Regions from separate parts of the Saccharopolyspora gregorii genome, predicted to be linked through region 1. Evidence: riboswitches for the same ligand, from Rfam matches in the RefSeq annotation. Region 1 holds a riboswitch; the other holds the start of a gene.

What was found. Region 1 has a riboswitch for cobalamin ahead of H1226_RS06280 (putative cobaltochelatase). Riboswitches for the same ligand answer to the same signal wherever they lie in the genome.
Region 2: it holds a riboswitch for cobalamin, as region 1 does, so the genes downstream of both, H1226_RS07990 (ribonucleoside-diphosphate reductase subunit alpha) here and H1226_RS06280 (putative cobaltochelatase) in region 1, are expected to answer to the same signal.

What each region holds. Positions count from the first base shown of each region.
Region 1 covers NZ_CP059556.1:1,433,705-1,438,588, forward strand. The annotation lists gene H1226_RS06270 (S1 family peptidase) at 245-1,024, shown strand; gene H1226_RS06275 (GNAT family N-acetyltransferase) at 1,213-1,680, shown strand; cobalamin riboswitch at 1,750-1,878, shown strand; gene H1226_RS06280 (putative cobaltochelatase) at 1,937-4,084, shown strand; gene cobO (cob(I)yrinic acid a,c-diamide adenosyltransferase) at 4,543-4,884, shown strand, end outside.
Region 2 covers NZ_CP059556.1:1,805,793-1,810,676, forward strand. The annotation lists gene H1226_RS07990 (ribonucleoside-diphosphate reductase subunit alpha) at 1-2,190, opposite strand, end outside; cobalamin riboswitch at 2,313-2,536, opposite strand; gene H1226_RS07995 (bifunctional metallophosphatase/5'-nucleotidase) at 2,755-4,464, shown strand; gene H1226_RS08000 (helix-turn-helix domain-containing protein) at 4,556-4,884, opposite strand, start outside.

The DNA.
Region 1 (4,884 bases):
CACTGGTCGAGGTTTCACCGGATCGGGGGTGATCTCGGTTCCGCGTCGTCGCGGGCACCGGAGATCTTGACTGAGTGGGCGGGACGAACCACCTCTGCCGAAGCAGTGTTCCGAATTTTTTCCCGCCTAAGTCCATCTTAACGAAAAATTATCATGAGCCGATGTGAGCTCGCCCTCGTCATCCCGGCGTGATCGGGCCGCTACCGTGTGCCGCCGAACGACGCCGCACGTCCAGGAGGCAGCCGTGCCCGACCGATCCAGCCCGCTCGCCCGGATCGCCGCCGGAGGCGCTGCCGCCGCCACCGCGGCCACCGCCGCGCTCGCCGCACCGGCCGCCGCCGACCCCGCGCAGGAACGCGTGCTCGGCGGCACCGACGAACGCGCGGCGCCCTGGGTGGTCGCGCTCACCGACCAGGCCGGGCGCCAGTTCTGCGGCGGCACCCTCGTCACCGAGATCAAGGTGGTCACCGCCGCGCACTGCGTGGACGGCCACGACGCGGCGGAGCTGCGCGCCGTCACCGGCCGCCCCGACCTGCGCACCACCGGCGGCGCCGACACGCCCGTCGGCGACGTCTGGGTGCATCCCGAGTTCCGCGACGTCACCGGCGGGCACGACGTGGCGGTGCTGACGCTGGCCGCACCGGTGCGCGAACGACCGCTGCCGATGGCCGGGGCCGACGAGACCGCCCGCTACCGGCCCGGCACCCCGGCGCGGGTGCACGGCTGGGGGCGCACCACCGAGAACGGGCCCACCTCGGCGACGCTGCAGTCCGTCGAGGTGCCGATCAGCGCGGACGCCGACTGCCGCGCCGCCTACCCGGGCTACGAGCCGGGGACGCGGGTCTGCGCGGGCCCGCCCGAAGGCGGCCGGGACGCGTGCGCCGGGGACTCCGGCGGACCGCTCGTCGCCGACGGCAGGCTGATCGGCGTCGTCTCCTACGGCACTGGCTGCGGACGTCCCGGAACACCCGGCGTGTACACCCGGATCTCCGGGGTCGCCGACGACGTCGCCGCGCGGCTCTGAACCCGGCGTCCCGCACCGCGGGACGGGCCGGTGCCGCCCGGTGCTCGCGCCGCGGCGGTGCACCGGTCGCCGTGCGCAGCACCGACCCGCTCCGAGGCCCGCGCGCCCGGGCGCGCGGGACGTGGTGTGCGCTACTTCCACCGCAGGTGACCCCGGGTGTCGTAGCCGGAATGTGATATCCCGTTGGGGTGACCCTGCAACCGCTCGCCACCGCCGTCCACCGCGCCTACACGGCCGACCTCGACGCCGAGGACTTCTACCGCATGCTCCGCTTGCGCGTGGACGTGTTCGTGGTCGAGCAGCAGTGCGCCTACCCGGAACTGGACGGCCGGGACCTGGAGACCACCACCAGGCACTTCTGGATCGACTCCGCCGACGGCTACGTGCTCGGCTACCTGCGCCTGCTCGAAGACCCCGACGGCACCTTCCGCATCGGCCGCGTCGCCACCGCCAAGGACGCCCGCGGCCTCGGGCTCGGGCGCAAGCTGATGCGCGCCGCGCTCGCCGAGATCCAGCGCGCGCCGGCGACGCTGTCCGCGCAGACCTACGCGCTGGAGTTCTACCGCGGATTCGGGTTCGAACCCTCGGGTGAGGAGTATCTCGAAGACGGCATCCCGCACGTCGACATGCACCGATACCCGGGTTCGCCGCGCTGAGCGAGCCGCGCCGGTTCCTCGCCCGTCGCGGGGATGCGACGATGCTCGCTGGTCCCAGCCAGGGCAGGTCAGGAAACCGGTGCGACACCGGTGCGGTCGGCGCCACTGTGACCGGGGAGCGGATCTCCCCCGCGAGCCACCGGGCGCTGCCGCCTGGGAAGGCCGGAGTTCCGCGCTGATCCGGGAGCCAGGACACTGCCTCGCCCAGGCGCAGCCGACATCGGGGCGTCCGAGACCCGAGGAAGGAACACCTGGCATGACTGCTCCCGCGAGCCCGCGGTACCCGTTCACGGCCGTGGTCGGGCACGACGACATGCGGCTGGCGCTGCTGCTCAACGCGGTGCACCCGCGCATCGGCGGGGTGCTGGTGCGGGGTGAGAAGGGCACCGCGAAGTCGACGGTGGTGCGCGCGCTCGCTTCGCTGCTGCCCGCGCTGGACGTCGTGCCCGGCTGCCGCTTCGGCTGCGAACCGCGGCGACCCGACCCGCGGTGCCCGGACGGCCCGCACGCCGAGGTCTCCGGGACGACACGCCCCGCGGAACTCGTGGAACTTCCGGTCGGCGCCACCGAGGACCGGCTCGTCGGCTCACTCGACCTGGAACGCGCGCTCACCGAAGGCGTCAGCGCCTACCAGCCCGGGCTGCTGGCCGCGGCGCACCGCGGCGTGCTCTACGTGGACGAGGTCAACCTGCTGCACGACCACCTGGTGGACCTGCTGCTGGACGCCGCCGCGATGGGCCGCGCGCACGTGGAGCGGGAAGGCGTGTCGGTGACGCACGCCGCCTCGTTCCTGCTCGTCGGCACCATGAACCCGGAGGAGGGCGAGCTGCGCCCGCAGCTGCTCGACCGGTTCGGCCTCACCGTGCAGGTCGCCGCCTCCCGCGACGTCACCACCCGCACCGAAGTGGTGCGCAGGCGCCTCGCCTTCGAAGCGGACCCGGCCGGCTTCGCCGAGCGGTGGGCCGCCGAGGACGCCGCGCTCGCCCGCCGCATCGCCGACGCCCGGTCCACAGTGGAATCGGTGCGGCTGCCCGACGCCGAGCTGCGGCGGATCTCCGCGCTGTGCGCCGCGTTCGACGTGGACGGGATGCGCGCCGACCTGGTGCTAGCCCGCACCGCCGTGGCGCACGCCGCGTGGCGCGGCGCCGACGAGGTCGCCGAAGCCGACGTGGAGGCCGCGGCCCGGCTCGCGCTGCCGCACCGGCGCCGCCGCGACCCGTTCGACGAACCCGGCGTCGAGGAGGACCAGCTGCAGCAGGCCCTCGAAGACGCCGCCCAGCACGCCGAGCAGGAACCGGCCGACGACCGGAACGCCGGCGACGATCAGGACTCCGCCGACGATCAGGACTCCGGCGACGAACCGCCGGAAGGTCCCGACGACGGCCCCGGCGGAGGCGGTGGTGGGGCGCCCGACGGCGGACCGGACGACGGACCCGACGGGCCCGGTGGCGGCGAAGCCCCCACTCCGCCGGACTCGCCCGCGCCGAACGGCGACGGCGGTTCCCGGCGCGAGGACGGCCCCGGCCAGGCTCCCGCGAACAAGCCCCCGGCCGCGCCCGCGCCCGCGTTCCGCGCCCGGCTGCTCGAAGTCCCCGGCGTCGGCGAAGGCGCCCCCGGCCGGCGGTCCCGCGCCCGCTCCCGCAGCGGGCAGACCGTTCGGGCCTCCACAGTGGACGGTCATGGCGTGCACCTGCCCGCCACCCTGATCGCCGCCGCCCCGCACCAGCGCACCCGCGGCCGCAGCGGCCCCGGCCTCGTGCTGCACCGCGACGACGTCCGGCGCTCCGTCCGCGAAGGACGCGAAGGCAACCTCGTGCTCTTCGCCGTCGACGCCTCCGGCTCCATGGCCGCCCGCGAACGCATGTCCGCCGTCAGCGGCGCCGTGCTCTCGCTGCTGCGCGACGCCTACCAGCGCCGGGACAAGGTCGGCGTGGTCACCTTCCGCGGCGACCAGGCCGAACTCGCGCTGCCGCCCACCTCCTCCGTGGAGATCGCCGCCACCCGGATGCGCGACCTGCGCACCGGCGGCCGCACCCCGCTCGCCACCGGTCTGCTCAAGGTCCACCAGGTCATCGGCACCGAACGCACCCGGGACCCGCGGCGGCGCCCGCTGCTGGTGCTGCTCACCGACGGCAAGGCCACGGTTCCCGCCGGTGACGGCGGAACCGGGCGCGCCCGCGCGAAGCGCGCGGTGCAGGACTCCATGCGCGCCGCCGGACTGCTCGCCGGGCTCGGCGTCGCCTCCGTCGTCGTCGACTGCGAGCAGGGCGTGGTGCGGCTCGGCCTCGCCGCCAAGGTCGCGACCGCGCTCGGCGGGGCCTGCCTCCGGCTCGACGAGCTCTCCGCCGACGCCGTCGCCGGAGTCGTCCGCGCCGCCCGCGGCACCACCGCCGGCGCAGCTTGATTCCGATTCGATTACGACACCGGCCGGGCGGAGTAGGAATATCCCGATGTAGTTGGTAAGGTGTTCTTCGTCCACCTGACCCCCAGGGGTGGACCACGAAGCGCCCTCGCGCTCCCGATGACCCCCAGGTCGGTCGAGCGCGGGGGCGCTTTCTATTGCTTGGGGGGTCGTGGTCGTTTTGCTCGGGGGGCGGGTGGCGGAACCTCAGCTGTTCCCTCGCTGCGGGATCGTTTTCACCGGTGGCTCCGCCACAGGAGAAAACGCTGTCCTCGCGAGGAAACAGCTGAGAACCCGCTGCGGTGCCGGTTGCTCGGGTGGTCGGCAGGTCAGCGGCTTCGCCGCTGAGAGGATCAACTGATCAACTGATCAATCGGTCGACTGGTTGGGGTCGGTCGGTGGTGGTGAGGTCTGCGACAGCGGGGTGGGGTGGTCCTGGGGGTGGCTTAGGGTCTGGGGTCATGCCTCAGGGAAAGCCGAACGTCGTTCCGCAGGACGGTCTCACCACGCGGCAGCGTCGCAACCGTCCGCTGCTGCTCGTGCACACCGGGGAGATGAAGGGCAAGTCCACCAGCGCCTTCGGGCTCGCGCTGCGCGGCTGGAACCAGGGCTGGTCCATCGGGGTGTTCCAGTTCGTGAAGTCGGCGAAGTGGAAGGTCGGCGAGGAGAGCGCGTTCCGCGCCCTGGGCAAGCTGCACGACGAGACCGGTGAAGGCGGCCCCGTCGAATGGCACAAGATGGGCGAAGGCTGGTCCTGGGCCCGCAAGCAGGGCAGCGAAGAGGACCACGCCGCCGCCGCGCTC
Region 2 (4,884 bases), 370 kb from region 1:
GGACGAACGGTCCAGGTCGACGCCGGTCTCGCGGGCCTGCGCCAGCAGCTCCAGCGAGTCGATCGGCAGCACGCCCCGGCTCCACAGCGAACCCTCGAACGACTCGTAGCGCCCGCGCTCGGCGGCCAGCTCGGAGGACGCGGCGATCGCGTGGAAGCTGATGTGCTCCATGCTCAGGTCCGCGAACTCCACCGCCGCCTGCGAGGACATCGGGATGCGCTGCGCGAACAGCGCGTCCGAGAAGCCCATCAGGCCCAGGCCCACCGGGCGGTGCCGCAGGTTCGAGGCCCGCGCCTCCGGGATCGTGTAGAAGTTCACGTCGATGACGTTGTCCAGCATCCGCACCGCCGTGCGGGTCGTGCGCCGCAGCCGCTCCACGTCCAGGCCCTCGGCCGTCACGTGCCGCGCGAGGTTGATGGAACCGAGGTTGCAGACCGCGACCTCGTCCTCGCTCGTGTTCAGCGTGATCTCGGTGCACAGGTTCGAGGAGTGCACCACGCCCGCGTGCTGCTGCGGCGACCGCAGGTTGCACGGGTCCTTGAAGGTGATCCACGGGTGCCCGGTCTCGAACAGCATCGTCAGCATCCGGCGCCACAGATCCACCGCGCGGACCTGGCGGAACACCTTCAGCTCACCGCGCTCGGCGGCCGCCTCGTACTCCCGGTAGCGCTGCGCGAACGCGGTGCCGTACAGGTCGTGCAGGTCCGGCACCTCGTCCGGGGAGAACAGGGTCCACGGCTCGTCGGCCTCGACCCGGCGCAGGAACTCGTCCGGCACCCAGTTCGCCGTGTTCATGTCGTGCGTGCGGCGCCGGTCGTCCCCGGTGTTCTTGCGCAGGTCGAGGAATTCCTCGACGTCCACGTGCCAGGTCTCCAGGTACGCGCACACCGCGCCCTTGCGCTTGCCGCCCTGGTTCACCGCGACCGCCGTGTCGTTGGCGATCTTCAGGAACGGCACCACGCCCTGCGAGGAACCGTTGGTCCCCTTGATGTGCGCGCCCGTGCCCCGCACCGGGGTCCAGTCGTTGCCGAGCCCGCCCGCGTACTTCGACAGCAGCGCGTTGTTGCTGATGCCGTGGAAGATCCCGTGCAGGTCGTCGTCCACAGTGGTCAGGAAGCAGGACGACAGCTGCGGGCGGGTGGTGCCCGCGTTGAACAGCGTCGGCGTCGAGCACATGAAGTCGAACGAGGAGATCAGGTCGTAGAACTCGATCGCCCGCGCCTCCCGGTCGTCCTCGCGCAGCGCCACGCCCATCGCGACCCGCATGAAGAACGCCTGCGGCAGCTCGAACCGCACCCCGTCCTCGTGCAGCAGGTAGCGGTCGTAGAGCGTCTGCAGGCCGAGGAAGCCGAACGCGATGTCCCGGTCCGCGTCCAGCGCCGCGCCCAGCCGCTCCAGGTCGAAGCGGGCCAGCTCCGGGGCCAGCTGCTCCAGCTCGATGCCGCGGCGCACGTAGTCGGCGAAGTAACCGGCGTAGCGGTCCCGCATCTGCACCTGGTCGGCCTCGGCCGGCTCGCCCGCGACGAAGCTCAGCGCCTCCCGGCGCAGCTTGTCCAGCAGCAGCCGCGACGTCACCAGCGAGTAGTTCGGCTCCGCCTCCACGAAGGTGCGCGCCGCCATCGTCAGCGACTCGGCCAGCTCCGCGGAGCTGATGCCGTCGTAGACGTTGCGCCGCACCTCGCGCAGCACCTGGTCGGCGCGCACGTCGTCGAGGTCCGAGCAGGCCTGCTCGACGACGGTCGACACCCGCTCCCAGTCCAGCGGCACCCGGGTGCCGTCCGGCGCGGTCATCTCCAGGACGGGCGCGGCGTCCTCGGTCCGCCGCGCCTCGGCTTCGCGGGCCTGCGCGTGCTCCTCCCGGTAGAGCACGTAGGCGCGGGCGACGCCGTGGTGCCCGCCGCGCATCAGCGCCAGCTCCACCACGTCCTGGATCTGCTCGATGTGCACCAGGCCCTCGGGGCCGGCGTGGCGCAGCACTCCCTGCGCGGCCTGCTCCGTCAACTCCGCGACGACCTGGTGCAACCGCGACGACGACGCGGCCGAATCCCCCTCGGCCGCCAGGAACGCCTTGGTCAACGCCACGGAGATCTTCGTTTCGTCCCAACCGGAAACGGTTCCGTCGCGCCGCAGCACCCGCACTCCTGCCGGTACCACCGCGGTCGCTGACGGCCGGGTCGTGGACTCGGTCACTGGCTCTCTCCTCGCAAGCTCGGACACCTGCCCGGAACTCCTCGGAACGCGCCAGGACCCGCGGCGCGCACGGCACCGCTCGTCCCACGACCCTCCCGCGAGGTCCCGGACGGCGCGCACCCCTCGTGCGCGCACCGATGGCAGGTCTTCGGACTCACGGGCGACCGGTGCTCGGCACCGGGCCTACTGGCCGTCGCTTCCCGGACGCCGAGCGTCCAGTGCTGCACCACCGGGAGGTGGTGACGGCGGTCGTTCCCGTTCACCGCTGCGGGGCAGTCCCGGATTCGCACCGGGTTCCCTGTTGTCACGCCGGGCGGACCGGCGAACCATCAGCGGGCGCCACACTACATCTTGGGTTCGGCGGTGATCCGGACCCCATCATCATCGGCGTGGCGGTGCCGGTGCGGAGGCGCTCGGTAGTCGTCCGCGCACTCCTCGGCCGCATCCTGCCCGGCCGCGGGCGGCTCCGCACGACCGCGAGGTGTGACGCGGAATCGGTGGTGGTCGGCAGCGGGCCCGGGCAGACTGCCTCCCGAGATCACCACCTGGGAGGAAGACCGAACCATGCGTGCCCACCGCGTGCGACGCGGACTCGCCGTCGCCGCCACCGCACTGGCCACCGCGGCCACGGCCACCGGGGCCACCGCCGGCGCCGCGCCGCAGGACCCGCCCGCGACCACCGACGTCCGGCTGATCACCTTCAACGACCTGCACGGCAACCTCGAACCGCCCACCGGGTCCTCCGGGCAGATCGAGCTCGACGACGGCCGGACCGTCGACGCCGGCGGCGCCGCCTACCTCGCCACCCACCTGCAGCGGCTGCGCGACGAGGTGCCGAACTCGCTGGTCTTCTCGACCGGCGACAGCGTCGGCGCCTCGCCGGTGAACTCCGCGCTGTTCCACGACGAACCCACCGTCGACTTCCTCAACTCGCAGGACGTGCGCGGCCACGTCGTCGGCAACCACGAGTTCGACGAGGGCTACCAGGAACTCCAACGGCTGCAGACCGGCGGCTGCCACCCGCAGGACGGTTGCGAGTTCCGGGATTCCTTCGCCGGCGCGGACTTCCCGTACCTCGGCGCCAACGTCACCTTCGAGGACGGCGGTGCCCCCGCGCTGCTGCCGTTCACCGTGCAGGTCTCCGGCGGGGTGCCGATCGGCGTGATCGGCGCGACCCTGCAGGACCTGCCCGACGTGGTCAGCCCCGAAGCGGTGCGCGGACTCCGGTTCGGCGACGAGGTCGAAGCCATCGACCGCACCTCCGACGCGCTGGAGCGCTTCGGCGTCAAGGCGCAGGTCGTGCTGCTGCACCAGGGCGATGAAGCCGACGGCGGCGGCCCGAACTCCTGCCAGGTCACCCCCGGCGGCCCCGCGAGCCGCATCGCGGAACAGGTCTCCCCGCAGGTCGACGCCGTGTTCAGCGCGCACAGCCACCAGCAGTACACCTGCACCGCCACCGACCCGGCGGGCGACCCGCGTCCCCTCGTGCAAGGCGCCTCCTACGGCAGGCTGCTGTCGGTGCTGGACCTGCGCGTCGACCGCGACACCCGCGAAGTGGTGCGGGAGAGCAGCACCGCGCGCAACGAGGTCGTGACCCGCGACGTCGAACCCGACGCCGAGACGGCCGCGCTCGTCGAGGAAGCCCGCGCGAAGGCGGCGCCGATCGCGAACCGCGCCGTCGGCACCGCCACCGGCGACCTGCTGAAGACCCCGGCGCCGTCCGGGGAATCCGGCCTCGGCAGCGTCATCGCCGACGCGCAGCTCGCCGCCACCCGCGACACGGGGGCGCAGCTCGCGCTGACCAACCCCGGCGGGGTGCGCGCCGACCTGCCGCACGCCTCTTCCCCGGCGGGCGAAGGCGACGGCGTCATCACCTACGGCGAAGCGTTCGCGGTGCAGCCCTTCGGCAACACCATGCAGACCATGACCCTCACCGGCGCGCAGCTGCGGGACGTGCTGGAGCAGCAGTGGAGCCCGGAGGGCGAGAACGTGCTGCAGGTGTCGGCGGGCCTGCACTACGAGTACTCGCGGTCCGCGCCCATCGGGTCGAAGGTCTCCGGGCTCACCCTCGACGGCGCACCGGTGGACCCGGCCGCGCCGTACCGGGTGGCGGTGAACAACTTCCTCGCCGGCGGCGGGGACGGGTTCAGCGGCTTCACCGAGGGCACCGACGTCGCGGGCGGGCCGGTGGACCTGGACGCGCTGCTGGGCTACCTGGCGGAGCACCCCGACGTGGTGCCGCCGGCGCCGGACCGCATCACCGCGAAGGATTGAGCCGAGGTCCCGGCGGCGCACCTCGCGCCGCCGGGACCTCCTTCCGCACGGCCACTTCCTCCCGCCGTTCCGCCGGAGGTCCGCCGCACCGTCAGCGGGGGACCGGCCGGGGTGCGATGACCCCGTCGATGCCGAGCGCCAGCTCCTCCGCGCAGTCGCGCCAGGCGTGGCGCGCGCCCACCAGCTCCGCGCAGCGGCGGCGCAGCCCGGCGAGCCTGCCGCGCAGCCGGGCGCTGCGCACCCCGCCGGCCAGCAGCACCGCCCGGCGCCCGTGCCGCACCGCCGACGCGTGGTCGCCGAGCGCGAACTTCGCCTCCGCCAGGCTCGCCAGCTCGAACACCGCGGACCGCACCTCCCCGGGCGCGCGGGCGGCCACCGCCCGGGACAGGTGCAGCGCCGCGGATTCGTGCTCGCCCACCA